Regions from separate parts of the Pseudoalteromonas undina genome, predicted to be linked through region 3. Evidence: predicted binding sites of a transcription regulator. Region 3 holds the regulator's gene; each other region holds the start of a gene.
What was found. Region 3 encodes LexA, which represses DNA repair genes until DNA is damaged. Its sites were predicted from a motif close to TACTGTATNNNNATACAGTA; they were not measured.
Positions count from the first base shown of each region.

Region 1 (11,166 bases), on a different contig from region 3:
GTTCTGCCTAGGGGCGATTTACTCTTTGTTGCTCGGTTTTCACTTAGTCCACTAGGTTACAAACCTCGCGCCGCGATTAAATCGCCCCTAGTTTGAACAAACTTTAATCCGCAAAGGTCAACAGGCCCTAGTTAACAGCTGTATTAACCCAGTTTAGTCAGGATATTTAAAAACATGTAATATAATCTTCCATTTAATCGCCGAAAAGCGTAGCAATAAGGTCATTAGCATACTCAGAATCATTGCCACTTCCACCGTTAACGATAGGTTGATACTTAATGTATAGACAATGCCACCAGCAATACAGGTAATAGCATACAGCTCACCTTTAAGCAGCATTGGAATATCGCGGGCAAGCACGTCGCGAATAAGCCCACCAAAACAGGGGGTTATTACAGCCATAATCACAACCGTCATATCTGGCATACCAGCCAATTGCGCTTTTTGCGCTCCCATGACCGCAAAAAAGGCTAAGCCAAACGCGTCAGCGGTTTGCAATACATAGTATGGAATGGATTTTTGCTTATTGATCAGTCGTGTAGTAACCAGAACCGCCACCAAAATAGCGTAGAAGTAGCTTTGGTCGTGTAACCAAAATACGGGCTGGTCGAGTATCACATCGCGAACGGTACCGCCGCCAATAGCCGTAACAGTTGCAAGTACAACTACACCAAAGCCATCCATTTTCTTTTCATAGGCTACCAAGGTGCCTGAGATAGCAAATACCGCCACACCTATTAAATCAAACCAGTGATAAAGTTCAGTCATAATTTTGATTACAAAAAGTTTTAAAGAGTTTAGTGCATAGCATACTAAATATTCAGCAATAACACTTTCAAAAAGTAGAATTAGAAAAGAACAGCAGGTATACGTGTTAAAAATAGCGTGAGGGAATATGAATTTTAGGCATAAAAAAACACGCTTTAGGCGTGTTGCTTTAATATAGCTGTTTATTTCAGTGGTTGCGGGAGCCGGAATTTAATAGACGACCTTTGCTGGCTAATGGAGAGCTGAGACCGACGAGCTATCCATTTCACTGAATTTTAGGCATAAAAAAACACTCGTATAGAGTGTCGATTCATTCTTACAATTTATTTCAGTGGTTGCGGGAGCCGGATTTGAACCGACAACCTTTGCTGGCTAATGAAGAGCTGAGACCGACGAGCTATTTACTTCACTGAATTTCAGGCATAAAAAAACACGCTTTAGGCGTGTTGCTTTAATATAGCTGTTTATTTCAGTGGTTGCGGGAGCCGGAATTTAATAGACGACCTTTGCTGGCTAATGGAGAGCTGAGACCGACGAGCTATCCATTTCACTGAATTTTAGGCATAAAAAAACACGCTTTAGGCGTGTTGCTTTACTATAACTGTTTATTTCAGTGGTTGCGGGAGCCGGATTTGAACCGACGACCTTCGGGTTATGAGCCCGACGAGCTACCAGACTGCTCCATCCCGCGCCTGAAATTGCAGATTTATTTATAGTTGCTTACATTACAACTTGGCTTCCAATCCTCTAAAGAAAATTGGTTGCGGGAGCCGGATTTGAACCGACGACCTTCGGGTTATGAGCCCGACGAGCTACCAGGCTGCTCCATCCCGCGCCTGTATATTTAAAGTCTATCGACTACTTAATTTATGCTCTTAAGTTAGAGTTTTACAAAAACCAAATTTCAATAAAAATGGTTGCGGGAGCCGGATTTGAACCAACGACCTTCGGGTTATGAGCCCGACGAGCTACCAGACTGCTCCATCCCGCGCCTGTAATTTCTTAGTAACAGTATTGTGTTATTCACAAGCCTGTTTCGAAGAGAGCGCTATAATATAGGAATAAACCTATAATGCAAGGTTTTACTAATTAAAAACGTTTAAGTGAACAAAAACCCATCAAACAGTGATGTTACAGTAATCGCTGATGTGGATTTATCATTTTTTGCCACTCCCAGTCGGGATGACCCATAACAATAAAATCTGGATTTTCTGTACTTTCTCTTTGGTTATACGTTAAAGGATTAAATTCAGCGTCGGTAATACAGCCACCTGCTTCTTCAACAATAACCTGCGATGCACCCGTATCCCATTCACCTGTAGGACCTATTCTTAAAAAACAATCTGCTTTACCCTCAGCAACAATACACGCCTTAAGTGAACACGAACCTAAAGCCACCGTTGCAAATTGCGCATTTAGATACTGACTAACTGCTTCTATTTTTTGCCGGCGGCTTACAGCCAAAGTTAAACTCTCGGGCGGTGCTACAAATATTTGTTTATCGTGCTCACCTTCACGCTTAAATGCCCCATTTTTAGCCGTTGCATAATAGGTCACGCCCTTTGCTGGCCAATGAATAACCCCCAACACTGGGTGATTATTTTCTATCAATGCAATATTAACGGCAAAGTCACCACTTTCGAGTATAAATTCACCGGTGCCATCCATTGGGTCAAGCAACCAATAACGTTGCCAGTGTTGTCTATCTTGCAACGCTGGAATGGGGGTTTCTTCTGACATAATTGGAATGTCAGGAGCAAGCGCATTTAAACCCGCCACGAGCACATCATTTGCAGCTAAATCTGCTTTTGTTACTGGCGTATTATCTGATTTTTCTTGCTGACCAATATCGTCTTTTTTATACAAAGACATAATGGCATCCCCTGCACTTTGCGCAAGCTCAATACATGGCTCTAGAAGTTTATTCATTAATGTCTCCTGAGGCTAAATACTTATCTAATAATAGCAGAGCCGCAACACTACGTGCTTCAGTAAAGTCAGGTTGTTCTAATAACGACTGCCACTGTGAAAGTGGCCATTTCACCACCACTAAGGGCTCAGGCTCATCGCCTAATAAGGTTTCAGGATATAAATTTTTAGCAAACAAAATATGCATGGTTGCGTTAAAATAGCTCGGTGCCATAGTGACCGTTTTAAGCGGTTTAAAGTATTCAGCGCCAAAGCCAATTTCTTCTTTGAGCTCTCTGTTTGCAGCCTGTTCAGGCGTTTCACCTGGGTCAATCAGCCCTTTGGGAAACCCTAACTGATAGTCATTGGTGCCTGCACAATACTCACGAACCAGTAATAACTCATTTTCAGTGGTCATAGGTACAATCATAACGGCTCCACGGCCACCGCCGCGAATTCGTTCATACTGACGCTCTTCGTCATTTGAAAATTTTAGTTCTAAAGACTCCACAGTAAATAAGCGACTTTTAGCGACAACATTATTACTGAGAATTTGTGGTGGTGTTGGGTGCTTTTTCTGTGTCATGGGCATCAATTTGCTATCATTGCAGTTATACTAATCATATACCCAAATGAGTATAAGATGCGAGTTTCAGTTTGAATTAAAAGCAATTTAATTGAGCAAATAATTCTCGGGTTTAGCTAAGGTTAATTCTTTATTTTAGGCCACGAATACGCTCTTAATATAATATTGTCGGATTTATACCTTAATAACTCAATTAACAAAGTTCATTAATCTACTTCATCGCAACTTATTCATTTCAAAAAGTAGTTTTCACAAGGATACATCATGCTCAACTGGTCAAAAATCGATACTGTATTACTCGACATGGATGGAACTTTACTTGATTTACATTACGACACTGACTTTTGGCTCAATGTTGTACCCCAACAACATGCTCTGGCTCAAAATATCAGTTTTGAGGAAGCCCGCGCAGATATCTTAAAACGCTATCAGGCTGTGAGTGGCAAAATTCAGTGGTACTGCTCTGACTATTGGGAAGCACAGCTAAACTTACCTATTCTCGAACTAAAGCGCCAGTCTGCCCACTTAATCAAAATTCGTGAAGACGTTCCGCATTTTTTAACTGAACTTAGACGAGCAGGTAAAGAGCTCATTTTACTTACCAATGCCCATCCTGAATGCGTAATGCTTAAATTTGAACATACCGCTATTGATAACTATTTAGACGGGGTGGTATCGACTCATGAATATGGAGTAAGTAAAGAGCAACAAAGCTTGTGGCATAAAGTGCAAGAGGACTTAGGGTTTGATAAACGCCGCACTTTATTTGTAGATGACAGTTTACCGGTATTACATGCCGCACGAGAATACGGCATTGAGCATTTACTTGCGGTTGCTAACCCTAATAGCCAGCAACCACATAACGATATAAGCGATTACTTAAGCGTAACCGACTACCGCGCTATTATATAATTAGCTTTTTGGGTAACGCGCTACTAAGCCTTGATATACCTGTTTTGCAAAATCTGCATGTTCAGTATCAAGGCTTTTAACTACTTCTACTAAGTGTTCGTTATCTTCTTGACCATGCCATACTTTAATGTAGCTGCCATCTTTGTAACCATGATCTTGGCGGAAAAAGTTAAGCGTATTTTTACCTACATAACCACGGTATAAATCATCAATATCCATGCCTATTTGCGCCATACAACCAGCAAAGGCGGCTGCATCAAAGGTTTTATTGGCAACAGCACTGGCCGCTAGTAATTCAAGCGTTTGTTTAAAGTCATCACCTTGTTGTGGTGCACTCATTTCGGCTTGTAGTTTTGTTGCTATTTGCTCGTAGCTAGTCTCACCGTCAATACGCAACGATAAGCCAAAATGAAAAATATCAACCAGCTCTAAAATCACCTGTTCAGTATCTGGTGTTTGTTTTTTCCACCATTTCCAACCGTAATGGTCTAACATTTCTGCACATTCAACCCAAATAGCTCTGTACCATTCGAAGCCTTGGCTAAACCATTGCTCATGTACTTTAGTATTCATGGCATTTTGCATTTCTAGCATAACAACTAGCTTGTTTAAATTCGCAGACATATTGGTTCCACTGTTGGATTTATAATTAGGGTAATAATACAGATAATATAACTTAACGACCAGCCGAAAACTCATGCCATGAGTTGATCAGGTCAACAAAGTCTTCAAAACCACAACCACTGCTTAAATCATTCTCTTCAAGCATTAATTCGTCATCTTGGTAGGCTAATATATCTTCGTTATCTTGATGCAGCGCATGCGCTTCAAATAACGCTTCATCTTTAGAAAGGATCAGGTCAATTTCTTGGCCTTTAAGTGTTAACGGTTCAAAGCTTGAACTCACCGAGCTAATAAGCGCCAGCACCATAGCCACTTTGTCTTTGCCTATTTCTTCATTTAACCAACGGCCTATAATCGCATGCTCGCTGCTTATTTTAATTCTTAACCCACTAATAGGGTCGCGAATAAATTGGTATTCCATAACTTTATTCCAGTACTGCTAATTACAACAGATTATAACCTAGTCAGTTATGAATAACGCAAGCCAGATACAAAAATAGCGCCGCAAGGCGCTATTTCAGTATCATCAATATAGCTAACCGCCTGAGCGATAGCGGGCAGCATCAATAATTGCCCATAAATGGAATACGGCTCCAACAATAGCAGGAACAACTAAGAACCATAACGCGTAACCGCCAAAAACCAAAATGGCAAACACCAGCGCCGGTAAAATACGACCCTGCACCAACTGCCCTAAACCCGGGAAAAAAATATTACATAGAGCGGCTATTACATTTCCGCCAGAACCTTGTTGAGACATACTAACCTCTGTAGTTTAATTAATTTTGTATTTGTACTTATTATTTATACTACACACTTTATGCCAATTTATTAAGGCTTACAAATCATACAGTTAAATTATTACGAATTTATCGCTTTAGTATTTTTTGCCAAAAATAAGTCAAATTAGCAATTTTAAATAGCTATTTTAGTTACTTGCTCAGTTTATACTGTTCACTATTCAACAACTTAAATACCTATTTTATAAATAGCTGTTTATAAAAACAGTATTTTATTTAGCCTAACAAAAACACCTGTTATACTGCTCTCATTATTGATTAAAAAGGCGTAACGATGGACGTTTCAGAATTACTCGATGGCTTAAATGATAAACAACGCGATGCCGTTGCAGCGCCATTACAAAACATGCTGGTATTAGCAGGAGCAGGTTCAGGTAAAACTCGAGTATTGGTTCATCGTATTGCCTGGTTAATGCAAGTAGAGCAAGCCTCTGCCTACAGTATTTTTGCGGTAACCTTTACCAATAAAGCCGCTAAAGAGATGCGCTCAAGGGTTGAAGAAACTCTAAAAGCCCCTGTTGGCGGCATGTGGATTGGTACTTTCCATGGTTTATCGCACCGAATTTTACGGGCACATCACCGTGAAGCAAATTTACCTGAAGCCTTTCAAATTTTAGACTCTGACGATCAGCTTCGTATGATCAAGCGTTTGTTAAAATCGATGAATATTGATGATAAAAAATGGCCAGCCAAACAGTTTGGTTGGTACATAAGCGCTAAAAAAGATGAAGCTTTACGCCCTAAAGATATTCAGGCATACGATATTAACGAGCAAATGATGCTGCGCGTTTACGCAGCCTATCAAGAAGCTTGCGATAGAGCAGGCCTCGTTGATTTTGCTGAAATATTACTACGTAGCTATGAGGTTCTTAAAAACAACCCAACCCTGCTTCGTCATTATCAGCAGCGCTTCGCACACATGCTAGTAGACGAGTTTCAAGATACCAATACTATTCAGTATGCATGGTTAAAACTACTTGCGGGCGACACTAGTAGCATCATGATTGTAGGTGATGATGACCAAAGTATTTACGGTTGGCGTGGCGCTAAAATTGAAAATATCAAACGCTTTTTAACAGACTTTGATGCAGAGACGATTCGCCTTGAGCAAAACTATCGCTCGACTGCCACTATTCTTAAAGCGTCTAATGCACTTATACAAAATAACTCCGAGCGTATGGGTAAAAGCTTGTGGACTGACGGTAACGACGGCGAACCAATTTCTATTTATGCCGCCTTTAACGAGCTAGATGAAGCGCGCTTTGTGAGTAGCAAATTACGCAGCTGGCTAAATGCCGGAAATGCGCTACAGGATGCGGCTATTTTGTATCGTAGTAATGCGCAATCGCGGGTACTTGAAGAAGCGATGCTACAAGAAGGTTTAAAATACCGAATTTATGGTGGTATGCGATTCTTCGAACGTCAAGAAATTAAAGATGCCCTCTCATACTTACGCTTAGTGGGTAACCGCCAAGATGATGCCGCATTTGAGCGTGTAATTAATACCCCAGCCCGTGGGATTGGCGACAAAACATTAAGCCATATACGTGACTGCGCTCGCGCTGAATCTTTGCCGCTTTGGTATGCTGCTAAAGCCATTGTAGAACAACAGCATTTATCGGGTCGAGCATCTGGAGCAGTTGCCAAGTTTGTCGAACTTATTGAGCATATTGAAGATAAAATTAGTGACTTAACGCTGCATGAGCAAGCTAAATACGCGATTCAAACCTCAGGGTTAATGGCTATGTATCAGGCTGAAAAAGGCGAAAAAGGCCGCGCTCGAGTAGAAAACTTAGAAGAATTAATTAGTGCCTGCGATCAGTATGAACTCCCTGAAGAGGAAGAGTTTAGCTCGCCACTACAAGGCTTTTTAGCTTACACCTCACTTGAGTCTGGCGAAGGCCAAGCCGATGAGCATGAAGACGCCGTACAAATGATGACGCTTCACTCAGCTAAAGGTTTGGAGTTTCCTTTAGTGTTTATGGTCGGTGTTGAAGAAGGTATGTTTCCATCTCAGCAAAGTAATGAAGAAACCGGCCGTTTAGAAGAAGAGCGCCGCCTTTGTTATGTGGGTATGACCCGCGCTATGGATAAGCTGTATATAAGCCATGCCGAAAGCCGCCGTTTATATGGCCAAGAGAAATATCACAGCCCATCGCGCTTTTTACGTGAAATACCCGAAGACTGCGTAGAAGAAATTCGTATTAAAACACAAGTGTCTCGCCCGCCTGCAGCCGGTCGCTTTAGCGCATCGGTTAGCCATGCTGCATTTGAAGAAAGCGGATTTAACTTAGGTCAACGCGTGCTGCATGCAAAGTTTGGTATTGGCACCGTACTCAACTACGAAGGCAGTGGCGCACAATCTCGCGTACAAGTTAACTTTGACGACTTAGGCAGTAAGTGGTTAGTAACAGCTTATGCAAGATTACAAGCCGTTTAACCACGTTGTAGAGCGTGTACAGCAACAACTTGCGTATGCGAAACATCGCCAGTTACTGCTGCTTACAGGCGATAAAAATTGGTGTTATGAGCAATGTACTCAGTTGCTTGCTCATTTGCAGCACCCTTCTTTTGTGCTGTCTAAAAGCACTCATTTAATTAATGCACATTGGCCAGAGCATACCCACCAAATTTTAGGGCAAGAGTGCGCCCATGCTGTTTATGACGGCTACAGTGGACTGGTGCCAGATAAACTAGCCGCGCTCAGTGGCGTTGTGCAAGCAGGTGGTTTTTTAATTATATTGCTACCCGAACTTAAAGAACTTGAACACTGGTGTGATGATGCCCTTCCCTTATTTCAATCTTTTGGGCAAATGCACCCTTACAGCTTTTTTAATCAACGCTTAGCTCACTTACTAAGCAAAACTACTTTACTGCATTTTAGCCAGCAAAATGGTTGGCAGTGTATTACCGATACGAATCTATCAACTGGTGAAATTGACTTTACCGAGCAACAACAGTGTATTGAATTAATAATAAAAACGGCAAACGGACGAGCAAATCGACCATTATTAATTAATGCAGATCGGGGAAGAGGAAAATCAGCCGCATTAGGTATTGCAGCAAGTAAACTCAGCGATAAAAACATACTTATTTGCTCTATGCAATTTCGTGCTTTGCACAGTAGTTTTAAGCACTTAGCGAGTGAGCTTGATATAGATTATCGAGCTGGCGATAAACACATTGCAAACATGCACTATGTGGCGCCTGATCAACTACTGAACGAACAACCGCAGTGCGATTTGCTATTAATTGATGAAGCAGCAGCAATCCCTGTTCCAATTCTCATAAAAATTCTTCACCTTTATCCTCGCGTGGTCTTTTCAAGCACTATGATTGGCTATGAAGGTAATGGTCGCGGTTATATTTTAAAGTTTACTCGTTACCTCAAAACGCATTTTAAAAACATGCGTAGCATCAGTCTTGAGCAGCCAATCCGTTTTGCAAAGCACGATCCTTTAGAGCTGCACCTTCGTACACTCTTAGCTTTGGATGCAGAACATCACAGCGCTAGTTTGAATACTGCTCCCCTACAATTTAAGCATCTGCAAGCAAATCAACTTACTAACGACGAGCCACTGCTTCATCAAGTTGTTGGCTTACTAACACTCGCACATTATCAAACCAGTGTGAATGACTTACGTCACTTACTAGATGCCGCTGGGCAACGCCTATTTGTTTGTCAACAAGGTGATAATATTCTTGGTGTGTGTTTAGTAGCGATAGAAGGTGGCTTTACTACATCGTTGAGTGATGAAGTAGTGCAAGGTAAGCGCCGCCCTCAAGGGCACTTAATGGCGCAAAGCCTTGCACAATTAAGCTTTAACCCTGAGGTATTAAAACAATACTGCGCTCGCGTGGTGCGAATTGCCATTGACCCAGAGCAGCACAATAAGCACCTAGGAACACAATTACTTCATTACTGTGAACAGCAATTACAGAACGAGTGTGATTGGTTTGGTGCTAGCTTTGGTGCTAATGCGCAATTACTTAGTTTTTGGCAAAATAATGACTTTAATTTGGTTAAGCTGGGTTTTCAAAAAGATAAGGCAACGGGTGAACATAGCGCATTAGTTATTAAGAGCTTAACTAAAAATGACCAACTACTAGAACAATTAACAGCCCAGTTCGAAGCTGATTTTCCTTTGCAATTGCCCAGCCATTTTAGTCAGCTAGATTATAAACTGGTAGCAAAAATTGTTTCACGCTTTAATACTCATACCAATAGCATAGCTGATCAATCAAGATTAAAATCTATGTTAACAAGTGACTATCAGCTATTTAATATTAAACCTTTACTATGGCGAAGCTTTTGGGCATCTCCTTCTAGCTTGCCAAATGATGAGGATAATTTCCAATCTGTTTTTATTAGGCTAGTATTACAAAATTGGAAACCTAAAAATATCCAAACCGAGTTAGGTGTGAATGGCATAAAGCCGTTTAATATATTATTAAAAAAGGCTGTAAATAACTGGTATGAACGCACTTCGCATAATAATACACCTTAGTATTGCCCTCATTGCAATAGCCCTAGGGCAGCCTTTAGCTTTTGCAGAGCAAGATAATAGCAAAGTTATTAAACTTGGCATGTCTACAGCGCTTAGCGGACCGGCTCAAAATATTGGTCAACAATTGTATAAAGGCAGTAGCATTTACTTTAACAAGGTTAATAATGCCGGCGGAATAAATGGCGCAGAAATACAGCTTCTAGTTGCTAACGATAATTACGAACCAAAACAAACTGTTAATAATACCCGTACTTTTATTTATTCCGACAAAGTCGATGCATTGTTTGGTGCCATGGGCACCCCAACCAGCCATGCTATTATACCTTTACTAGAGCAATCAAAAATTCCGTTCTTAATGCCTTTTAGTGGGGCGAGCTTCCTACATGATAAATCACGAGCTAACATATTTAATTTAAGAGCAAGCTACAATGACGAAGCCGCAGAGCAAATTAAATACTTAGTAGAGGAGCGCAAACATACAAAGATAGGGCTATTTATTCAAGCAGATGAGTTTGGCTTGTACGTAGAATCGGGACTAAGGAAAGAACTAGCAAAATATGATCTGTCGCCTATAAAAGTAGCGCGTTATCAACGTAATAGTCATGATGTAGCATCAGCGCTTAATGCCTTACAAACCAGTGGGGTGACAGCTATCTGTTTAGTTGGCACCTACGCACCACTTGGTGAATTTATAAACAGTGCACATGCGAAGAATTTTGCCCCAGACTATACCAGTGTTTCTTTTGTACCTAGCTTTGACTTATTTGGTGAAGTAACCACACCCTCACATATTATGGTTACAGAAATTGTTCCTAATCCACTCACATGTAATGATAATTTTTGTAATGAATTTTTGGCCGATATGCAAGCAAACAAGATTACAAAACCCAACCGTCTTCATTTTGAAGGTTATATTAATGCAATGGCATTTAGTAGGGCTGCAGCAAACTGCAAATTACCGCTTCAACACTCGTGCCTATTGAAAGAGCTTAATTCACTGTTAATAAATGATAAAATAATCAAAAAGTTTTTTATTGATACAAAAAATAAAAATAAGCGT
Region 1 covers NZ_AHCF03000002.1:1,166-12,331, reverse strand. Annotated here, with positions in the region: gene PUND_RS00680 (trimeric intracellular cation channel family protein) at 154-768, opposite strand; tRNA gene PUND_RS00675 (tRNA-Met) at 1,383-1,459, opposite strand; tRNA gene PUND_RS00670 (tRNA-Met) at 1,527-1,603, opposite strand; tRNA gene PUND_RS00665 (tRNA-Met) at 1,683-1,759, opposite strand; gene cysQ (3'(2'),5'-bisphosphate nucleotidase CysQ) at 1,900-2,697, opposite strand; gene nudE (ADP compounds hydrolase NudE) at 2,690-3,262, opposite strand; gene yrfG (GMP/IMP nucleotidase) at 3,527-4,174, shown strand; gene PUND_RS00645 (dUTP diphosphatase) at 4,175-4,798, opposite strand; gene PUND_RS00640 (YacL family protein) at 4,851-5,219, opposite strand; gene PUND_RS00635 (hypothetical protein) at 5,334-5,558, opposite strand; gene uvrD (DNA helicase II) at 5,873-8,038, shown strand; gene PUND_RS00625 (GNAT family N-acetyltransferase) at 8,016-10,106, shown strand; gene PUND_RS00620 (ABC transporter substrate-binding protein) at 10,075-11,166, shown strand, end outside.
Region 1: the regulator LexA is predicted to act here: its motif matches at 5,789-5,808, upstream of uvrD (DNA helicase II).

Region 2 (11,166 bases), 1.3 Mb from region 3:
AAATGTAAATGTGATAATTCATCTGCTAGTTGTTGCCACTCTTGTTGGCATTGTAATATGCATTGGGCATAAGTAGCTACATCACGCTGCTTTTCAGCTTGAGCAACTAAGTCAGACAAATTATTAAGCGCTAAGTTACCTGCAAGACCTTTTAAATTATGCAGAATTTGAGCATGGTGTTTATCGTTTAGCTTATTGGTCGCTAAGGTTTGCATACTATTTTGATGCTGAGCTAAAAAGAGCGCGACTTCTTTGAGGTGTTTTTCTTTACTGCCCCACATTTTCTCACCTTTAGCTAAATCTATACGGAGTTTTGAGTCAATCGGATCTGCAGTTTCTAACTGGCTTATAGCAAGCCCAAGCACTCTTGCTATTTCGTAGTTGAGCTGGTTTATGTCAACGGGTTTAGTTGTAAATCCATTCATACCCGCTTGTTTGGCTGTTAGCTTGTCTTGCTGTAGCACACTGGCTGTTAAAGCAATTATTGGGGTTTGCTCTAGTTGCTTTTGCTGCTCTAAAGAGCGAATTGATGCCGTAGCACTGATCCCATCGCATTTAGGCATATGAATATCCATTAAAATAATATCAAAGTGATGTTGATTAAATATTTCAATGGCCTCAAAGCCATTATTAGCCTTTCTTACCTGATGCCCAGCTTGTGAGAGCATAATGGTGAGTAGCTCAATATTTTGTTCAATGTCATCGACCACTAAGATTTTTAATGGTGGTAAATTAAATACGTTTTTACTAATGAGCTGTACCTGACTTTTCTCGCCTTTTTCAAGCGCGACAGTAAAGCAAAAGCAGCTACCTTGGCCAAGGGTACTTTGTGCATATATATGGCCACCCATTAACTCAACCAGCTGTTTACTAATCGTTGTTCCAAGCCCTGTGCCACCAAATCGGCGAGTTGTGGTGCCGTCTGCTTGCTCAAAAGGTTTAAAGATAGCCTCAAGACGATCTTTTTCAATACCTATACCTGTGTCTTGTACTTCAAATAAAATAGGTTGATTGGGGTTATGAGTAACCGACAAAGTAACATGGCCTCGTTCGGTAAACTTTATCGCATTGCCGATTAAATTGGTTAGCACTTGGCGTAAACGCGTATCGTCACCAAAATAAAATGGATTCACATTGTCAGCTATTTTTAAATTGAGTTTTAGGTCTTTACGTTTTGCATCCAGCCAAAATGTAGACACAATATTGTCGAGTAATTCTTGCAAGTTAAAATGTACATTTTGAATTTCGAGTTTGCCTTTTTCTAACTTTGCTGAGTCGAGGATATCGTTAAGTAAGTGCAACAAAGAACGCGCGGCGTTATTAACAGTAATTATTTGCTTCTGTTGATCTTTATTAAGCGGGCTATCTATCAAAATATCACTAAAGCCAATAATTGCATTCATGGGGGTACGTATCTCATGACTCATATTTGCCATAAAAGACTGTTTAGCTTGCGCGGCTACTTCAGCCTCGTATTTAGCTTGTTTTAAGCTTTGCTCATATTCATAGCGTTTGGTTATATCAACCAAAACGCCATCAACCCAGCGGGCATCATTTTTAGAGCCTGTGACAATACTTGCTTGATCCAGTACCCAAATAATATTGCCGTTGCGATGGCGAATGCGGTATTCAATTGAGTATTGATTGGTTGATGCAACCGCTTGATCAATGGCTAAAGAAATAGCCGCTTCATCTTCTTTAACAATCAGCTCGGCAAAGGTAATACGCTGCTCAGTAAACTCTTCAGCGCGATAACCCGTTAGTTCATAGACGCTTGGGCTTATAAACAACATACTCCAGTGTTCATCTAACAAGCAGCGAAATACAACACCGGGCATATTGTTCATCAAGGTACGATATTGTCGCTCTTTTTCAATTAAGCTTTGTTGTAATGCTTTTTGCTCAGTTAAATCGGTAATAAAGCCAACAAATAGTGTTTCAGTTTGCAATTGCTTTACTTCACCAATCCCTAGTCGAATTGGAAATTGATGACCATTTTTATGTTTTGCCCACACATCACGATTAACGCCAATTACACGCTTTACTTCATGGTTTGTGGTGTTTTTTAAAAAAGCATCGTGTTGATTAGCAATATCATCAGCCATCAATATTTTTACATTTAGGCCAATGACCTCATTATCTTTCCAGCCAAAAATCGTTTCTGCGGCCTTATTAAAGCTTAAAATGGTACCTTTAATATTGATAGTGACGATGCCATCAATAGCAGTTGATAAAATAGCATCAAGGCGAGACTCTTCAGCAGATTTTTTACCTAACAGCATTCTGTAGCGGATCATACCATTGATGATCACAACCACCGCTGTTAATAAAAGCGTGGCGAACGAAACACTAATAGCAATAAAGGTTAGATGTGATTGATTTGTTTGCTCGTTAATTATCGGAGTGGTTGCAATAAATCGCGCAGCGGCCATGCCCATATAATGCATGCCAGCCACGGCAAGCCCCAGAATAAGCGCACAAATAATACGATTATGCACCGGCGTTAATTTTTTAAAGTGTGCAGGTAAATGAAAACGTACATAGAGGCTGATGAAAGAGAGCAGCACTGCTACAACAATTGAAGCGCTAAACCACATTGGATCATAACGAAGTAATGGACTTAATTGCATTGCAGCCATACCACTGTAATGCATGGTGCCAACACCCGCGCCAAATAAAAGTGAGCTTAGAATTAAATTGATAATACGAGGGTGGGTGCTATATGTTTTCAAATAAGAAAAAGCAATGGTACACGCCAGTAAAGCCGGTATAAACGACACAAAAGTGAGTGTGGGATCGTATTCAATTGTAGTGCACAAAGAAAATGCGAGCATAGCAATAAAATGCATACTCCATACCCCCCCAGCAAGCACTAAAGCTGCAGTTACATTGGCCAGCTTACGATAAGACTTAAAGTGAGTATTATTTGCTAAATCGATAACGTGAAGGGAAAAGTAGGCTGCAAAAATTGCGGTGAGTATAGATAGTGTCACTAAACTTGGGTCGTATACACCATTAATAACCAGACTTGGATCTGGTTGGTTTATAAAAAAATTAGATAGCATCAATCATTCACATAATAACTCTTAAACCCAGTCTAATATAAACGCAACAATAATCACAAGGTATTGAGCTCTAAGTTACAACAGCAACGTAAGTGTTTTAAGCTCTAAACTTACTATTCATTGAGAATTACTACATGCATTGGTATTAAAATGGCATTTAGTAGGGATTATTTATAGATCAGCCGTTATGGTACAAGGTAAAATAAAGCCCAGTGTTTAATTATAAATAGGCAGCATTTATTGTTGGATTACACTTTAAAGCGAAGTAAACGAAGAAAAACAGTAGCGATTAAAGTCGCACAACGAGAACTTACGGTGTATGCGCCCCATTTTGTAACGAAAACACAAATTAATGAATGGCTGTTGAGTAAACAGGGCTGGATTGATGCTCAGTTACATAAGCAACAAATTCAAGCCGATACAAGGCAGTTTCCACTCAAAACCCATAGCATTAAATTATTTAATGAAGCTGTAAATGTGCAATTTGAAAATGCAGCACGCACTCAATGGCAGCAGCACAATGAAAGCCAAACGCTGTTACTGAGTATTTCTTCACGTGTGAAGCATCGAACGCAAATGTATCAAGGTTTGCTAGAGCAGTTTTTGCATGAGAAGTTAGAAAGTTATATTGAAATGCGAGTTAACGACTATTGTCAGCTGATGGGTGAAAAGCTACCGAGTAATATTCGTATTCAATTGTATAAGCGTCGCTGGGGCAGTTGTAACCGCAGGCGTGAACTGACCTTCAACTTGCACTTGGCAAGCGCACCTACATGGATAATTGACTACGTGATTGTGCATGAGTTAGCGCATTTAAAGTATTTAAATCACAGTGCACAATTTTGGCATCGTGTAGGATTATTTTATTCAGAACACAAAAAAGCAAGTGCTTGGTTAAATAAGCATGGCATGAGTTTACAATGGGTTTTTGAATAATTAGGACATAAAACGAGGTAGTAAAGAGAAGTGGTGGAGGGAGCTGGATTCGAACCAGCGAAGGCTGAGCCGTCAGATTTACAGTCTGATCCCTTTGGCCGCTCGGGAACCCCTCCACACTAATTTTTATTGCATTTGGCCCCACTTAACTTAGCCTAAGAAAAGTGGTGGAGGGAGCTGGATTCGAACCAGCGAAGGCTGAGCCGTCAGATTTACAGTCTGATCCCTTTGGCCGCTCGGGAACCCCTCCAATGCAACGCGGCAGATAATAGCAAACTTCTTATTTAAGTAAAGAAAAAAGCTAAAGAAAATTCAAATTTAGCCGATAAATACTTATTAATTAGTTAAATAGGCTAAAGTCTATGCAGATTGGTGATTTGTTAATCACGGAGAGCCAGTTAAAAACGAGGCTTAATGAAAGTGTGCACGATAACCGCCGAGGCGAGTTTGCACTTTTATTAGCAATGCTCTCTCATGACGCGCTTGATTTTAGTGAGTTTCACTTACCTAAAAGTGATGCAAGTGGTTACCAAGCTGATGAAGAGACCTTGCGAAAGCAATTTGGTGCGGGCCCAAAGCAGCCATTAGCGCCAGATACCTTTAATATGTTAATTGGCAAAAATAACACGGAACTTTTAGCAAAAATGGGAAGCGCTATAGGGATGAGTGATATAAAGTTAACTCAGTGCTTAAAGCCTGAACCGTTAAATATTCGAGATGATAAAAATCATATTCCGCTTAACGTGATTGATAATTGTGAACTGGCGGTACGTCGGCGAATTAAAAACAGTGATATGCCGCTCTCAAATATGCAAATGGATGCCGCAGCATTTTATGATGATTTACAAAATGAAGCCCTCCACCAGCCATTACATTTGTTTAGTGCCTAATTAAATGCTGTTTTTTAAGCGCCATTAGATTGTAATAAACTGTGTTTATATTAGTGGTTTTGTAGGTGCTTTATTTTAATAACCGATTTAATATAAAAAAAGCATCCAAAATTTAAATGCAATTGCTATAATGGCGCAAATGGTATGACATTAAATGCCATTATCATTAAACCAAGGTAATTAGGAACGTAATGAAGAAAACATTCACGCTGAATCATGAGAAAATCAAATACCCTCGTATGGTTGATGCTGCAAAGCATGAAGTGAAAAAATATTTGAAAAGAGAACGTAATAAAACTTTACCTGTTGATGCCGACTACTGGGCATTTGATTGTAAGTTTGGTAACACGGCTGAAGAGGCCCAAGTGGTTCACGTTGCTGAAATTAACAATCACATCAGTGAAATTGAAAAGCAAGGTTTAACCTCTTTCTACTTAGAGATTTTAGCAAGACCTGCACAGCGTCAAGACTTCGATGAAGATGATGACGAATAAAACGCTAAGTTGCGTTTAGTGTAGTTTTTGAAAATGGGCCAAGTGGCCCATTTTTTGTGGTTGTTACTTATACACTATGACACTTTTTATACTTTTTATTACTGCCGCAAGGACAAGTATCATTGCGTTTCACTTTGATATCAGCAACCGGTGTGATCTCACCATCAAGGTATCGCCACTGTTCATCTTCTTTAATAAACTTTGAATGCTCAGCCAGCTCACAATACAAGTCTTGATAAAAGTAATGGGCTTTAAACTTTACAAACCCTGTTTCATCATTATAACCAGAATCTAATACGGTTAAGTTTATAAAGCGGCAACTAGTTGCAAAGTCCTTAATTTCTGATAGTGAGTTTTCAGCTTGCTTTTCTTTTGCGTAACTTTCACGAACAAAAGCCGCGTTTTTAACCGCATATGCACTGTAGCGAGCACGCATAAGTTGCTCAGGTGTTTGTGGCTGTTTGGTTTTTAAATGAAAAGGTTCACAGCAATCAGCATAAAGTTGCTGACTGCCACAAAAACATAGTAGGGCGTTAGAGGTCATAATAAATGTACTGTGTATTAAAACGCTAGTTTACCAAGCTTATTGCGTTAGTGAAATCTCAGCTTGAGCGCTTTTTTTGCTAAAGCAATACAGCTTAGTGCGTGTATGGCTCAGGTTTAATGATAACTGTGATAGTTGCTGATTATTTATTATGTCGGTCCAGGTGATCACCGCTGCAAAATTTCCATTGTGAAGTGCAGAACTTAAAACATACTCTATATTAACTAAATGTTTTTGGCGTATAACTAATAATTTACTGGTATCAATTGAACATGAATCAAGTAACGCTTTACTAGGTACATGGTCTGGCGCAATTAAAAGTGTCCATGCATTTAAGCTATTGTATTGGTGTAATACTTTTAATAATTCAAAGGTCGCTGAAATCTCATCTTCAATTTGTACAACGTTAACACAATCAGATTGGTCATCTTGTTGGTAGCTCTTAACTGTTCTTACGGTAATAGGCTGTAACATAATCGTCTCACTCACTGGGTTTTTATACAGTACATGTATACAGTAGTTTATACAGTTGTTTGGTGCAAGTGTTTTTTGCTATTTTTTTGTACAGTTATTCAGCTGAGCACGATAATGAAACTATTTAAAAATAAATAGTTCATATATAACAATAGATTATAATTTTTGGGGATGAATACTTTTGACGGTAGCTTTTGAATCTATAACTAAATAAATCTTGAAATGCATGAGGTATACAGTAGTTTAAAAAATTAAGCGTTGTTGCATTTAACTTATAAAACGCTTAATTAATTTACAGATAGAATGAGTTACTAGGTAGTAAAACTATTTTTCGTGACTTATAGGGATCAAATGTGAAAATTGTAACTGATGAATTTGTTCATATAAGCTGGCGGCATAACACTGGGCGTCTTTAAGTCGTTTGGTACTAATGTGTTTGCGTATATCGCTCATTGCCTCTATTGCTGGCTCATATCCTTGGCTACTAGCTAAGCTGAGCCACGCAGCCCCATGAAATACACTTTGTGGCACACCTTGGCCTTTAATGAAAAATAGCCCTAAGTAAAACTGTGCACGATAGTTTCCTGCCATTGCTGCTAAACGCATCCATTTTGCGGCTAAGGCGCCTTGTTCATTTTTAAGGTAATAAAGAGCTTTATTTAATGTGTCTTGATCGGTGTTTTTAGAGCTCGCAGGGGGATTTGCATCGCTTGGTTGCGTTACAAAAGAAAGAATGTTGTCTAATTGTTGCTCTAAGTCTTGGCCACTTGGTGTCGTTTTGATCATGCTACTTCGTTTGTTATTTTAATCACTTAGCTAGTTTAGTATATAGCAAGGTAAAATGTCCTGTAAAAAGTTATTTTTATGCTAAAATCTCGCCACTTTTTACAACCACAAGTTTATTATGCTCGAAGCCTTATTCAAAATCCGTGCAAATGATTCTTCGGTTCGCCGTGAATGTATTGCCGGTATGACTACATTTATTACGATGGTTTATATCGTATTCGTTAACCCAGCTATGCTTGCAGAAGCAGGCATGGACCAAGGTGCTGCCTTTGTTGCAACCTGTATTGCCGCTGCAATAGGGTGTTTTATTATGGGGTTGTGGGCCAATTATCCATTGGCATTGGCACCGGGTATGGGATTAAATGCATTTTTTACCTATGGCGTGGTGCTAGGTATGGGCTATAGCTGGCAAGCAGCGCTGGGCGCGGTGTTTATGTCAGGGTGTATATTTTTAATATTAAGCTTATTTAAGGTGCGAGAGTGGATTATTAATGCAATCCCCCTGGTGCTCAAACAAGCAATAGCAACCGGTATTGGTGCATTCTTGGCACTTATTGCGCTGAAAAGTGCTGGTATTATTGTATCAAGCCCAGCAACACTTGTGCAGCTAGGCGATATAACGTCACCGGGTCCGCTATTAGCTATTTTTAGTTTTTTTATTATTGCGGCATTACTTTATCGTGACTTTAAAAGCGGCGTGCTTATTAGTATTTTACTCGTTACCGCGATAGCAGTGTCGATGGGATTAGTTGAATATCATGGTGTTGTTGCAATGCCACCTTCAATAATGCCGACTTTTATGCAACTTGATTTTAGTGCTGCTTTTGAACTGTCTATGTTGAGTGTTATTTTTGCGTTTCTATTTGTTGATTTATTTGATACCTCAGGCACGTTGGTAGCGGTTACTCAAAAAGCGGGTCTAGCAGATAAAAACGGCAATATGCCGCGCTTAGGTCGCGCATTAAGCGCTGATAGCACTGCAACCATTGCCGGTGCAATGCTGGGAACTTCAACAACAACTTCTTATATAGAATCTGTAGCGGGAGTATCAGTGGGGGGCCGAACGGGCTTAACGGCTGTAGTTGTAGGTTGCTGCTTTTTATTAATGATGTTTTTTGCACCTTTGGCACAAATGGTACCAGCATACGCAACAGCAGGGGCAATCTTATATGTATCCGTTCTAATGCTACAAAACTTAAAGTTTGTAAACTGGGATGATATGACTGATGCAATTCCAGTGAGTGTTGTATTGTTAATGACTCCATTGACCTTTTCAATTGCACACGGTATTGCACTGGGTTTTATTTCTTATACAGCGGTTAAAGTACTGTGTGGTAAAAGAGATCAGGTAAGTATTAGTGTTTGGATTTTAACGGCACTGTTTATTATTAAGTTTGCATTTTTATCTTAATGCTTTTGTTAAATAGCTAGATTTAGTTTGGGTATGTAAATTTATATAGTGACTAAATTTCAGTTATAAAAAAGCCCATACAGTTGTATGGGCTTTTTTATTAGGTAATGGATTACCATTTCTTTTTCGGTGCAAACAGTACGTCTAAATCATCTTGCTCTTGTTCGTTCTTTTTCTTCAATGATGTAGCGTTTGATGCCTTTAATTCAGTGCTTATTGTTTCTAGATAGCCTTCAACTTCAACTCGTTTTGCAGTAATGTAATCATCATTAAATGACACACTGTTAAGTGTGGCAGCTGCTTTTTCAAAGTACTGCCTAGCAGAGCCTACCATACCGGCTGTTTGAGCTGCTAGACCACGTTTTATCTGGCTTTCAATGTTGATTCTTAGTTGTAGCTTCTCAAGGCGTTTGTCTTCTGCAATAAACGCTTGGCTGTCAACTTTCCCTTTGTTGTGCTCAGAACGGATAATAGTACGGAGCTTTTTTATACCCTGTATTAGTGATATCAGTTGCTTGTCATTACCTGGTAAAACAAAACCATCCGAGCCGTCTTGAATCGGATTTTGTAGTCGCTCTTTTGCTTCTTTTAAGCGGTTTTTTAGTCCGCTACCACCGCTTGAAATAGACACCATATTACTTAGCGCATCATGAATACGACGTTGTAATATTCGCTGAGTTGCTTCTGAAAGTGGGATATTAGCGCTATTCATTAACGCCTCTTCAGTTTCTTCAATGATAGCTTTTTGTTTTGTTAGCTCTTTACGTCGTTCAGCTTCTTGTTTTTCTTTGTGTTGTTGAACAGCACTAACCCACAGTGCAATGACGATAAGCGCAACAATTAATACAATTATAATGGAAACGATCATGTTATAATTCTCAAATTCTTAACCTTATTATCTAATCTTACATTAAATATATAAAAGGTGGGAAACTTTGCGCCGATTAACTAAAAAAAACACCATGCATAAAGCGTTTAAATCTTAATGTGTTATGTTTTGTTTGCTGATAATCATTGCTATCTCAACTTTATTTATTGTGTTAACCTGAAATTTCAATAAATTAATTGTTACATTGTGTAACCTTAATCAGCCTTTTATATAGTTACCTATTAATTAGGGTGCGCTTTTATCTGTCAATGTGAATTATAACGAAACTACATAGCCATGAAATTACAACAACTTAGATATATCGTAGAAGTTCAAAATCATAAATTAAATGTTTCAGCTACCGCTGAGAGTTTATTTACCTCCCAGCCTGGTATTTCTAAGCAAGTACGTATGTTAGAAGATGAACTAGGTGTACAAATTTTTGGCCGTAGTGGTAAACATTTAACTCACGTTACAGGTGCTGGCGAAGAAATCATTAACATATCGCGAGAAATACTCTCAAAAGTTGAGGGTATTAAAGCGGTTGCTAATGAACATACGCTGCCCGATCAAGGTAAACTTAATATTGCGACTACGCACACCCAAGCACGTTATGCGTTACCAAGCGTAATCCAAGGCTTTACCCAAAAATACCCAGCAGTGTCACTGCATATGCACCAAGGTACGCCGCAGCAAATATCGGATGCAGCTGCGCGCGGCGATGCAGATTTTGCGATTGCTACTGAAGCACTGCACTTATATTCAGATTTAGTTATGTTGCCTTGTTATCACTGGAATCGCAGTATTGTGGTTGCTAAAGATCATCCCCTTGCGAAAAAAGTCGATAATTTAACGGTGGCAGATATAGCGCAGTATCCTTTGATCACTTATGTATTTGGTTTTACTGGTCGCTCAGAGCTTGATAAAGCATTTAACGCCTATGGGCTTGAGCCACATATTGTATTTACCGCCACCGATGCCGATGTTATTAAAACGTATGTGCGCCTGGGATTAGGTGTCGGTGTGGTTGCATCTATGGCAATTGATCAGGTAAACGACAACGACTTAGTGTGCATTGATGCTAGCCATTTATTTGAAGCAAGCACCACTAAGATTGGTTTTAGAAAAGGTAGCTTTTTACGTACCTACATGTATGACTTTATCGAGCGTTTTGCACCGCATTTAACCAAAGAGCGAGTAGAGCGAGCAAGTTTGCTGCGTAATCAAGACGATGTTGATAAATTATTTGCTGATATCGAATTGCCAGTTAAATAACCGCCATAAACAGTAATGAAAAAGCCGCTTAGTTTTGCAACTAAGCGGCTTTTTTTTATGCTATCTAATTAGCACTCGATAATGTTAACAGCTAATCCACCGCGAGCGGTTTCTTTGTATTTTGTTTTCATATCGTTACCGGTATCGAGCATGGTTTTAATTACTTTATCAAGCGATACTTTTTGTTCTCCACTACCGCGAATAGCAAGACGAGAAGCATTAATTGCTTTAATAGCGCCCATTGCATTACGCTCAATACAAGGTACCTGCACTAAGCCGCCCACTGGATCGCAGGTTAATCCTAAGTTATGTTCCATGCCAATTTCAGCGGCATTTTCTACGTGTACCACGTTACCACCAACAATTTCAGTTAGCGCACCAGCAGCCATTGAACAGGCAACACCAACTTCACCTTGGCAACCC
Region 2 covers NZ_AHCF03000003.1:961,144-972,309, forward strand. Annotated here, with positions in the region: gene PUND_RS08170 (PAS domain S-box protein) at 1-3,065, opposite strand, end outside; gene PUND_RS08175 (M48 family metallopeptidase) at 3,309-4,001, shown strand; tRNA gene PUND_RS08180 (tRNA-Tyr) at 4,033-4,117, opposite strand; tRNA gene PUND_RS08185 (tRNA-Tyr) at 4,167-4,251, opposite strand; gene PUND_RS08190 (VC2046/SO_2500 family protein) at 4,364-4,891, shown strand; gene PUND_RS08195 (DUF6172 family protein) at 5,083-5,385, shown strand; gene PUND_RS08200 (YchJ family protein) at 5,453-5,929, opposite strand; gene PUND_RS08205 (SulA-like leucine-rich domain-containing protein) at 5,969-6,403, opposite strand; gene PUND_RS08210 (tetratricopeptide repeat protein) at 6,728-7,189, opposite strand; gene PUND_RS08215 (NCS2 family permease) at 7,308-8,600, shown strand; gene PUND_RS08220 (hypothetical protein) at 8,713-9,468, opposite strand; gene cysB (HTH-type transcriptional regulator CysB) at 9,766-10,743, shown strand; gene PUND_RS08230 (L-serine ammonia-lyase) at 10,812-11,166, opposite strand, start outside.
Region 2: the regulator LexA is predicted to act here: its motif matches at 6,429-6,448, upstream of PUND_RS08205 (SulA-like leucine-rich domain-containing protein).

Region 3 (11,166 bases):
CAACTCACCCGCCACGGGCATACCTGTGGTAAACATATGATGCGCCCACACAATAAAGCTCAACAAGGCAATCGAGGAAGTGGCGTACACCATAGAGGCATAACCAAATAGTTTTTTACGTGAAAAAGTAGGAACAATCGTAGAGATAATGCCAAAGGCAGGCAAAATCATAATATAAACTTCAGGATGACCAAAAAACCAAAATATATGCTGGAACATTACCGGATCGCCACCACCAGCGGCGTCAAAGAAGCTGGTCGCAAAGTATTTATCGGTGAGTACCATAGTAACTGCACCAGCAAGTACCGGCATTACTGCAATAAGTAAAAAAGCCGTGATCAGCCATGTCCACACAAATAACGGCAGTTTCATCCATGTCATACCCGGAGCACGCATATTCACTATGGTGACCACCACATTAATGGCACCCATAATCGAACTGATACCCATTATATGTACCGCAAATACAAACATTGCTGTGTTGTCGTTACTATAAGTGGTGGAAAGCGGAGCGTAAAAGGTCCACCCAAATGCAGGACCGCCACCAGGCATAAACAGTGACGCTAACAAAATCAAAAACGCAAATGGTAAAATCCAGAAGCTCCAGTTGTTCATTCTCGGTAATGCCATATCTGGCGCACCAATCATTAACGGAATCATCCAGTTTGCCAATCCAGTAAATGCAGGCATTACTGCACCAAACACCATGATTAAACCGTGTACTGTGGTCATTTGATTAAAAAAGTGAGGATCAACCAATTGTAAACCCGGCTGAAATAACTCAGCCCGAATAACCATAGCCATTGCTCCACCAATCAAAAACATGGTGAGAGAAAAAATTAAATATAAGCTTCCTATATCTTTATGGTTGGTTGTAAATAACCAGCGCTTAAAGCCTGTTGCAGGTTGATGGCCATGATGAGCCTCATTGGAATTAGGTTGTTCTGCAATGCTACTCATTATTTAGCCTCCCCATCAGCATCCAGTGCCGCTTGTATTTCGCTTGGTTGAATTACCTCTCCGGTGTCATTACCCCATGCGTTACGCTTATAAGTAATAACGGCTGCTATCTGCTTAATAGATAATTGCTTTGCGAAAGACTGCATCGCTGTACCTGGTTTACCATGAAGTAAGATATCGATATGACCTTTGATATCACCTATAACTATTGGGCTGCCTTTAAGTGCTGGAAAGACACCCGGCAAACCTAAACCTGTAGGTTGATGACACGCTGCACAGCTCGCCATATAAACTTGCTCACCAAGAGCCATCAGCTCCTCTTTTGGTACCACTTGATCTAATAACGCAGCGTCTGCTTCAGCCGCTTTTTGTTTAGCTTGTTTAGCTTCTGCCAACCACGTTTTGAAGTCTTCTTCTGTTTTTGCTTCTACCACAACAGGCATGAAGCCATGATCTTTACCACACAGCTCTGCACACTGCCCGCGGTAAGTACCTACTTCATTAATACTGGTCCATGTTTCGTTAATAAACCCAGGGTTTGCATCTTTTTTAACTGCAAAATCAGGTACCCACCATGAGTGAATTACATCATCTGAAGTCATTAAAAAACGTACTTTTTGATTAATCGGTAGCACCAGCGGCTTATCTACTTCGAGTAAATAATTCGGGTTTTTATCGGCAAGATTCGTTATTTCATTTTGAGGAGTCGCTAACATTGAATAAAACTCAACGTCCTCCCCCATATACTCGTAATGCCACTTCCACTGTGATCCAGTAATTTTTATGGTGATATCAGCTTTGCTGGTATCCTCCATGGCAATTAACGTTTTAGTCGCAGGAATGGCCATAACAATTAAGATGACAAAAGGAATGGCAGTCCAGAGTATTTCTACTTTGGTACTTTCATGAAACTGGGCAGGGACAGCCCCTTTAGACTTGCGATGATGGATGAGTGCCCAAAACATAATGGCAAACACGATCACCCCAATCACACAACATATTAAAAATATGGTCATGTGCAGTTGGTATACATTATTACTTATATCAGTTACGCCTTTACGCATATTATATTGGCTATTAGCAAGCACATTTTGCGAAAAAACTAACAATATAAGCCACAAGGAAGAACTCAGCTTACCCATGTGACGGCTCCTTTGATGCTATTGCTGACGCAAAGCGAAGAGGCATACGGCTTAAACGCCCATTCGTTATTTTTATTTTTTATAAGGGTGCTGGAGTTACTAAATGTGTGTGCTCAAAACGACAAGGCTGTGAGTTATTTTTATTCCAGCTCTTTAATAACTAGTTAAAAAATAAACAATAAGCAAGGTGAGTATGAAAAATAAACAAGGGGGTTACTTAAAAAAGTGCAGCAAAAAAATATTAACTAATGAGGTAATTAATCTAAGAGTCAGAGTTGGTAAGGGGTAGCTTGAATAACAGCGGAAAAAATATAAAGTTTTATGATTTAAAACAATTAGAATAAATTTGTTTATCTATAAAGTATTTAGTGATTTTTTGAAATAACAAAAAGCGATTCACAAGCAATATCGTACAAAAATAATTCATGTAAAAACAGCGCCTAATCAATATTAAGCGCTAAGTTATGTTTAAATATCACATCCAATCAGCGTTACGAATAACACCCACCGCTAAACCTTCAATATTGAAAGATTCATTCTCCAAGTCTACTTCAATAGCTGAAAACTCGTCATTTTCAGCATGCAGTAATACTTTTCTGCCGGCTTTTTCTAGACGTTTAACCGTAACATCATCATCCACTCGAGCAACAACAACCTGACCATTTTCAGCTACTTGAGTTTTATGTACAGCGAGTAAGTCGCCATCCATAATGCCAATATCTTTCATACTCATGCCGTTAACACGCAGTAAAAAATCGGCCGCAGGTTTAAACATTAAAGGGTCAATTTTACAGTGGCTTTCTACATGCTGTTGCGCCAATATTGGCTCACCCGCAGCAACTCGACCAATTAAAGGTAAGCCCAGTTGCTCTGGCTCTTCTTCTTCAACAAGCTGAATACCCCGACTCGCGCCCGGCTTCATTTTAATCACACCTTTTTTAGCCAGTGCTTTTAAATGTTCTTCTGCAGCATTTGCACTTTTAAAACCCAGTGTTTGTGCAATCTCGGCACGTGTAGGAGGCATACCAGTGTCTTTAATAAACACTTTGATAAGTTCGAGTATTTGCGCTTGGCGTTTCGTTAATGGTCGCATACAACTGGTTTTCCATACAGTACAATTAACTGTGAGTATATACAGTTATTTTAAGATCGCAAATATAAATTAAGTTAGTTCCACTGATAATAATTAGCTTATCGCATTAGGATATAACCCGCTCTTAACTACTAAAAATTATTTTTGCACTGATTAAAGCAACCCATCAACAGTAAAAATAAAAAATGTATCTTAAAATTTACAACAATAGTTAATTTTAATAGGTGGCAATGTTAATTAATTGAAATAAAAATATTAGCGTGTACACTTTATGTGGACAAAACAAACCAAAAAGGACTATGAAATGAAAAAATACTCACCTTTATTTATCGGACTCCTATTCAGCGGCTATACACAAGCTCAAGTTCCGCTTTTTGAAGTGCAATATATTAATGAGTCACAAAGCGTGGCCACACAAACAAGTAATCAATTACAGTTTGGCCAGCCTCTTTTTGAGCTCACAAATAGCACAAATACCTTTCTTTTACCTGTTAAAGGTAACGACATTGAATTTATAAAAAGTTCAACAAGTTTGTCAGCAACGGGAAGCTTAATTTGGATTGGTAAAAGTTTAGAAGATGACGAAATAACACTTATTAAATCTGCAAAAGGCATTTCGGGTACTGTAAAAGTAGGTGAACAGATATATAAATTACAACCAAATAAGCACTCTGGTCATAATTTCATTGAATTAGATCCCCAAAAGCAGCCAGCTGAACATGCTCCCGACTATAAACAGTCTAATCACCTGGAGTTTATGAGTGAACAAATTTTAATAGCTCAAAACACTCAATCGGTAATGGCTAACGAAACGCAAAGTAATATTAGTTTATTAGTTTTATATACCCCAGCAGCAGCTCAAAAATCAGGGGATATAAATAGCTTAATTGATCTTGCGGTTGTTGAAACCAACCAAGGTTATCAAAACTCAGGCGTCAACGCAGTTGTTAGCATAGCCCACATGAGCCAAATTAATTATACTGAAGCTGCAAACTCAAGTACTGATTTAAATCGTTTAGCAGCTAAGAACGATGGTTATATGGATGAAGCACATACATTACGCGATCAATTCGGTGCAGATGTAGTTATATTAGTAAATGATGTCAATGGTTACTGTGGCCAGGCCAAAGCCATTGGCGCTAATGCTCAAAGCGCTTTTGCTATGGTCGATTATAATTGTGCAACGGGCTACTATTCCTTTGGTCATGAGATTGGGCACTTACAAGGCGCTCGCCATAATCCAGAAAACGATCCTTCAACAACTCCTTATTCATTTGGACATGGTTACCAACAGCCTCAATCACAATGGCGTTCAGTGATGGCATATAATTGTCCAGGTAATTGTACACGTATTAATTACTGGTCGAACCCTAATAAATCATACAATGGAGATGTAATGGGGACTTCGGCAGAACATGACAATGCCAGAGTGTTAAACTTAACTAACCCTATTATTGCAAACTTTAGATCTTCAACCCCCCCAATTCCTGGTGACAATGTACTCCAAAATAACCAAGCAATTATGGTTAATGGCGCAAAGAATAGCGAAAAATTATTTACATTTGCAGTACCAAGTGAAGCAACACAAGTTACTTTTAGAACATCAGGTGGTAGTGGTGATGCTGATATATATGTAAAATTTAACGAAACGGCATCCACAAATAATTTTGATTGTCGCCCATATAGAAATGGCAATAATGAGAGCTGCAGTGATACTCGCAGTGGAAATTACTCTGTCATGCTCAAAGGCTTTGATGCTTATAATAATGTAGAACTGGTCGCTAGTTACCAATAATAAGCAAGCTACATAAGCAGGCGTCGTAGTATGGCTACCTGCTTAAATTAAGCTAAAAAAATTTTATTTGCTATCACTCACGACAAGATTTAAATTTCACCTTAATATGAGCTCAATTTTATATTTTTAAACATTCTTTTAGGAGCGAGTATGAGCATTTGGCACCAACCAATTACATTAGAGTTTTGTAAGCAATTAGATCAAGGGATCACTGGCCAAGGCACGCTCATGAAGACCATGGGAATTGAAATCAGTGAAATTGGAGATGACTACTTAGTCGCCACTATGCCGGCAATTCCAGAGCATCATAACCCTATGGGTATAGTGCATGGTGGTGCCAATGTGGTCCTTGCTGAAACCGTAGCAAGTTATGCCGCTAACTTTGTAGTTGATTTCAGTCGATTTTATTGTGTTGGGCAAGAGATCAGCGCAAGCCACTTAAAAGCGTCACGCAACGGCACATTAACGGCTACCGCAAGGGCTTATCATATTGGTAAACGCAGCTCAGTTTGGGACATTAAAATAACCAATAGTCGCAATGAGCTTTGCTGCGTATCAAGAATGACCGCAGCCGTAGTCGAACGAAAAGGTTAAATTACTTTTCCAGAGGGTAAATAGTAACTTCTATGCCTGCGCCAATTGCAGATATGCGTAACAAGGTATCTGCATGCAAGGCCTGATTAAAACATTTTGGCGACGTACCCGACTCAAATCCCATATCAAAGGTTCTACGAGAACAACTTAACCATTGCTTTAATGCATTGCGTGAACACGACTCAATTAGTTCACATAAGTGATTAATTGCTTTATCAGGTGTGGTTATTTCACCAGCTACTTCGATGCGTGCCAGTTGGCGGTATTCGTCTTTATCATAATGTAAAATGGTTGCGACCTTTTTTAAATCAGCAACTAATACGCTAATATCTTGCTTTGACTCGAGCTCTAGATCTACATTTAAAAATTGAATTTCCGACATACAGTTGTGTTACCCCACTTAAATTTCACCGCAAACTTTAACCTAATTTTGCATTTATACCAAATCAACAGCTTATAATTTATTTAATTCCTTTATTAAGCTGCAAGTATTAAAGTAACGGTTAATACAGCTATTAACCTAATGGTAGCTAACTCCATTAGGTGCCTTGCAAAAAATAATAATAAGAGAAAGCGAATGAACAAACGCATTTTTAAAACAGCCCGTAAGCTGCATAAATGGCTAGGCTACTTTTTGGTAATACAAATTTTTGCATGGCTGCTTGGCGGTTTATTTATGAGCGCCATGCCACTTGAAAAAGTACACGGTAAACACCTTGCAAACCGCCAACTAGAAAACCCTTTCAGCCAAGCCGATTACACAGCCTCACTTGATAAAATTATTGCGAATACACCACAACCCCAGCAAATTAATTATAGTCACTTTTTAAATACCCCAGTAATTACAGTAACTACAGCGAGTAAAACCTATAGTTTTAATGGTACAACTGGCGACCCACTTTCACCACCAAGCAAGGCACAAATAATCACTAATGCCCACGCTCACCTTTTAATTAATGCAAACGTTATAAGCACTAAAAAGCTGGCAACCAGTTTTAGAGAAGCCGGGTTTAAAGAAAATATTTGGCAAGTTAATTTTAACGATATGCTTAGTACCAGCTTATATTTTAATGCTGATAACGGCGAGTTCATTACAGTTCGCAGTAATATCTGGCGAGTGTTTGACTTCTTTTGGATGCTACACATTATGGATTACGATGAGCGCGAGGATTTTAACAACCCGTTACTCATTAGCTTTGCTGCCAGCAGTGTGTTTTTTAGTTTTACTGGTTTTATTTTATTACTGCAAAACATCCGATTAAGAACAAGAAAACGTAAGCTATCCTGAGTTTTTAAGCAGGTTGTACAGAAAACTGATTTACCATTTAGGTTATTCTCTTTAAAATCGCGGCTCCTGTAGTTCACTAAAGTGATAGGATATGCCGCATTTTATTTTTGCGTTATTGCTTTGCGTTATCAGCTTTACTATTAATGCTGAGCAATTTACTCGTTTTTCCAGTGCTAAAAAACACTTAATTAAAACCTTACCAACGGATGCAAAAAGTATCTATTGTGGTTGCGACATAAAACGTAAAGGCAAAAAGTTAGTACCCGATGCAACCCATTGTGGTTATGTGCCACGCAACACATTTACCCGCTCAGGTAACGTGAACCAACGCGCTCTGCGAATAGAATGGGAACATATTGTACCCGCTTGGGAGTTCGGTCATCAGTTACAATGCTGGCAAGATGGTGGACGTAAAAATTGCCGTAAAGTAAGTGCAAAGTTTCGCATGATGGAAGCTGATATTAACAATTTAGCTCCCGCAATCGGTGAAATCAACGCTGATCGTTCAAACTATCGCTTTGGCATGTTAGCCCAAAATGCTAATCAATATGGTCGCTGTGAGGTTAAGGTTAATTTTAAACAACGCGTTATAGAGCCTCCGGTTTATGCACGTAAACGTATTGCCGATGCATACGCTTACATGCAAAAAACTTATGGTTTAAAAATATCAAATCAACAACAAAAGCTGTTTAATGCGTGGCAACAACAAGCTTATGCCGCAAACACCGACAGTAAAAAGCTGTAACTTATGTTTATAATGCTTGGTGTGGTCCAAATATTTCGTAATGAATATTCGAGCTCTGTACACCTAAGTCAAGTAGTTGGCCTTTTACATAAGCCATAAATGAAGCTGGTCCACACAAATAAAATGCCCCTTCGCTAATAGGCAGTGATGCTTCAAGCACAGATAAATCCATAAGACCTGTGTAATCACATCCCCCACCACCTTGATTAAACCAGGTTAAGGTTTTTAGTTGTGGATGCATAGCCGTTTGCTGAGCTAGGTAGTCTTTAAATGAATACTCAAAGCTATTTTCACACGCGTGTAAGTAACTAATCGCTTGATTAGTATTGTCGCTCAATAGCGTTTGCAGCATAGCCATCATTGGGGTTTGGCCAACACCTGCAGAAATAAGCACAACGGGGCTTGTTGCATCTTTCAAAAAGAAATCACCTGCTGGTGGGTATAGCTCTACTCGTGCGCCCTGCTCTAGTGAGTGTAAATAGTTAGACACCACGCCAGGCTGTGGTTGGCACTCTTTTTTAACGCTAATACGATAGTTTTTAGCATTGCTCTTTTGCGAAATAGAATACTGGCGGATCTCTTCATATTCTGCCCCCTCAGGCTTAACTTTAATGCCAAGATATTGTCCTGGCTTGTGGGAAATAACAGCTTTGCCGTCTAAAGGTGTGAGGATAAAGCTGGTTACAAATTCAGACTCAACATGTTTATGAGTAATTTCAAACTTCCGTGTACCTACCCAGCCACCATGATTATTTTTACTGTGTGCATACAACGCTGCTTCTTCGGTAATACAAATATAAGCCAGTAGGTTATAAGCTTCTCGCCATGCGTATTCAACATCAGCTGTAAACTGATCAGGAATAAGCTCTTTAAGTGTGCCGATCAAATGCGCCCCTACAATAGGGTAGTGTTCGGGTAAAATATTCAAGCTGGTATGCTTATGGTTAATTCTAGCTAATGCCTCTTTTAACACGGCTAAATTATCAATATTTTGCGCATACGCAGCCAAGGCATTAAATAATGCAAATTGCTGACGACCCGTTTCTTGGTTGGTCATATTAAAAATATGTTTAAGTTCCGGGTTATGGCTAAACATGCGCTTATAAAAATGATCGGTGACGGCTGTACCCGCTTCTGCAAGTAATGGAGCTGTACTTTTTACAATCTCAATAGTTTTTTCAGATAACATTTTGGTTTCCTATGGGTGAACTAACCACGACGCCCATCAACACGACGCCGCGTTAATATAGGAGTGCAGTGAATTAAAAATAATAAAAAGGCCAGTAACCAAAGCACAGCACTGATCTGCCAAGCTAGGTGTGGCCCAATAAAAGACGGGAGAAAAGCACGAATAATTGCGGCACTAAACACCAATGCAAATGCAAGATTCATAAAACCAGGAATACTAAGTGAGCGACCGGTATGTCCTAGTGATACCCGTGTCATCATGGCTAAAATCATCATGCCGATACTACCAATAGTGATAAAATGCAGAGCATCTTTAAACAGTATTGCACTGCTATAAAAACTTATTGCCACTAACATTAAACCTATACCTAAAGCTAAATACGCAAAGTGTAACGACCATAATAATGGGACTTTTAGGACTTGCTTGTTCCACCAGCAAACACCGCGAACTAAATGCAAAAACGCTGCACTCATCACAACTAGTGCCGGGTTAATTACAGTGAAAAATAATTTACTAATAAAAAATAATGCTATCGCCAATACCGATAAGTATAAAATAGCTTTATCTATGTTTGGTGTGCGTACCTGCTTAGATAAGCCCAGCCCTTTGGCAGTAAAAAAGGGTAATACACGCCCAGCTACAACTCCTACCAACAAGCTTATAACCAGTACTGCGGTATCAACCATTGCAAGCGCTAGCTGCGTTTGGTTTTTTAGCACTAGTATTAAATACAACATATTGAGCGTACATAAAAATGAAAGAATAAATAAAAACAAGTAGTTGCGTTTACTGCTCGCTTTTATCAACATGCTGGCTAACACTATAATTACCGAGAGCCACCAAACAACTTGTAAAATCAGTACCGCATAAACATTAAACTGAGCAATGCTAGGCACAACTACAAAAAAACTAAGCCGTGCACTAAGCCATATTAGGCTAAGCCACATCAATGGTTTACCGTTAATACTTGCAACACCGGTCCATGTTTGTGCTGCAGTAAGTAAAAAGCCAGCCACAACCACGCCCGCAAAACCAAATAACATTTCATGTGCATGCCACAAATTAGCAGGCATAACTAAATACCACTGTGCATCGCCACTTAAAATAAGTAACCAATAACCCACAGACAAACACGCTAGTGATCCACCAGCTAAAAAAAAGGGTCTAAATGCCAACATCCATAATGACCATTGTGATACCTGATGAAATGCGACCTGCGCTGGCATAGGTTCGGCTAAGTTTATGGGCTTCATTAGCGCACCTCCTGTCCCAGCCCATGCTGTGCCACACAGCGCAGTACGTAACTCACTTTGAGAATAGCCGCGAGAACAATCGTGCTAATGTGTGCAAAAATTTGTACCGGTATAGAAAAGTAGCCCGCATAGGGATAACTTATTAACAGCGTAATCAACACCCCCAATACGCTAATACATAGCATCTTATTTGCATGAGATAGCACACGGTAATACAAAGAATTAGACTTCACTGAATAATTAACCTGTCCTAAAAAAATACTGCTCATAACAACTCCAATAACTGCTTTCGTTATTTTGTTATTACACAGACCATGCCAATTAAATAAAACCCTTAAATTCAACGCGTTATTTAATTTCACTTTACAAAAAGAGTCTTTATGACCTACTATAAAAACCAATTAAATACACTAACAGGTCATTTTGACATGAACCAGCAATTCAACCTGACTCAAGTTGCCTTGGAGCTTGCACAAAGCACCTTACATGCCCACAGTTTTGAGCAGCTCTTAGCCACGGTTGAACGTGTTATTCCAAGTGATGCAAGCGCCTTGTTAATTCGCCAAGGCGAGCAATTAAAGCCTTTAGCGATTAAAGGTTTAATGCCTGATAGCTTAGGCAGGCGCTTTAACATTGCAGAGCATCCTCGCCTTGATGCTATTTGTAATCACCGCTTGGCACTGCAATTTGCACATGACTGCCCGCTCCCAGACCCATATGACGGCTTACTACTAGCTAAAACGGGTGATATTCCAGTGCATGCCTGCTTAGGGTTACCGCTTTATGATAAAGATTCGCTGCTTGGTATTTTGACCTTTGATAGCCTAAACGCTGATGCGTTTGACGGCATTACCGCTGATACGCTTAATACCTTACAAACCTTGTGCAGTGCGCACTTTAAAACAGCCCTAGAGCTTGCCCATTACAAACAACATGCCCAGCACTCAAGTGAATTAGTACAAGCGTTAAACCGTGAGGCGCTCAAGCGAGATGGTGGTGAAATTATTGGCCAAAGCCCAGTAATACAAACCCTTAAAAACGAAATAAAGCTGGTTGCAGCCTCTAATTTTAGTGTATTAATTTTAGGTGATACTGGGGTCGGCAAAG
Region 3 covers NZ_AHCF03000003.1:2,304,422-2,315,587, forward strand. Annotated here, with positions in the region: gene ctaD (cytochrome c oxidase subunit I) at 1-960, opposite strand, end outside; gene coxB (cytochrome c oxidase subunit II) at 960-2,102, opposite strand; gene lexA (transcriptional repressor LexA) at 2,578-3,195, opposite strand; gene PUND_RS14315 (M12 family metallo-peptidase) at 3,500-4,990, shown strand; gene PUND_RS14320 (PaaI family thioesterase) at 5,141-5,584, shown strand; gene PUND_RS14325 (hypothetical protein) at 5,586-5,966, opposite strand; gene PUND_RS14330 (hypothetical protein) at 6,162-6,872, shown strand; gene PUND_RS14335 (endonuclease) at 6,964-7,617, shown strand; gene hmpA (NO-inducible flavohemoprotein) at 7,625-8,806, opposite strand; gene PUND_RS14345 (NnrS family protein) at 8,827-10,059, opposite strand; gene norR (nitric oxide reductase transcriptional regulator NorR) at 10,488-11,166, shown strand, end outside.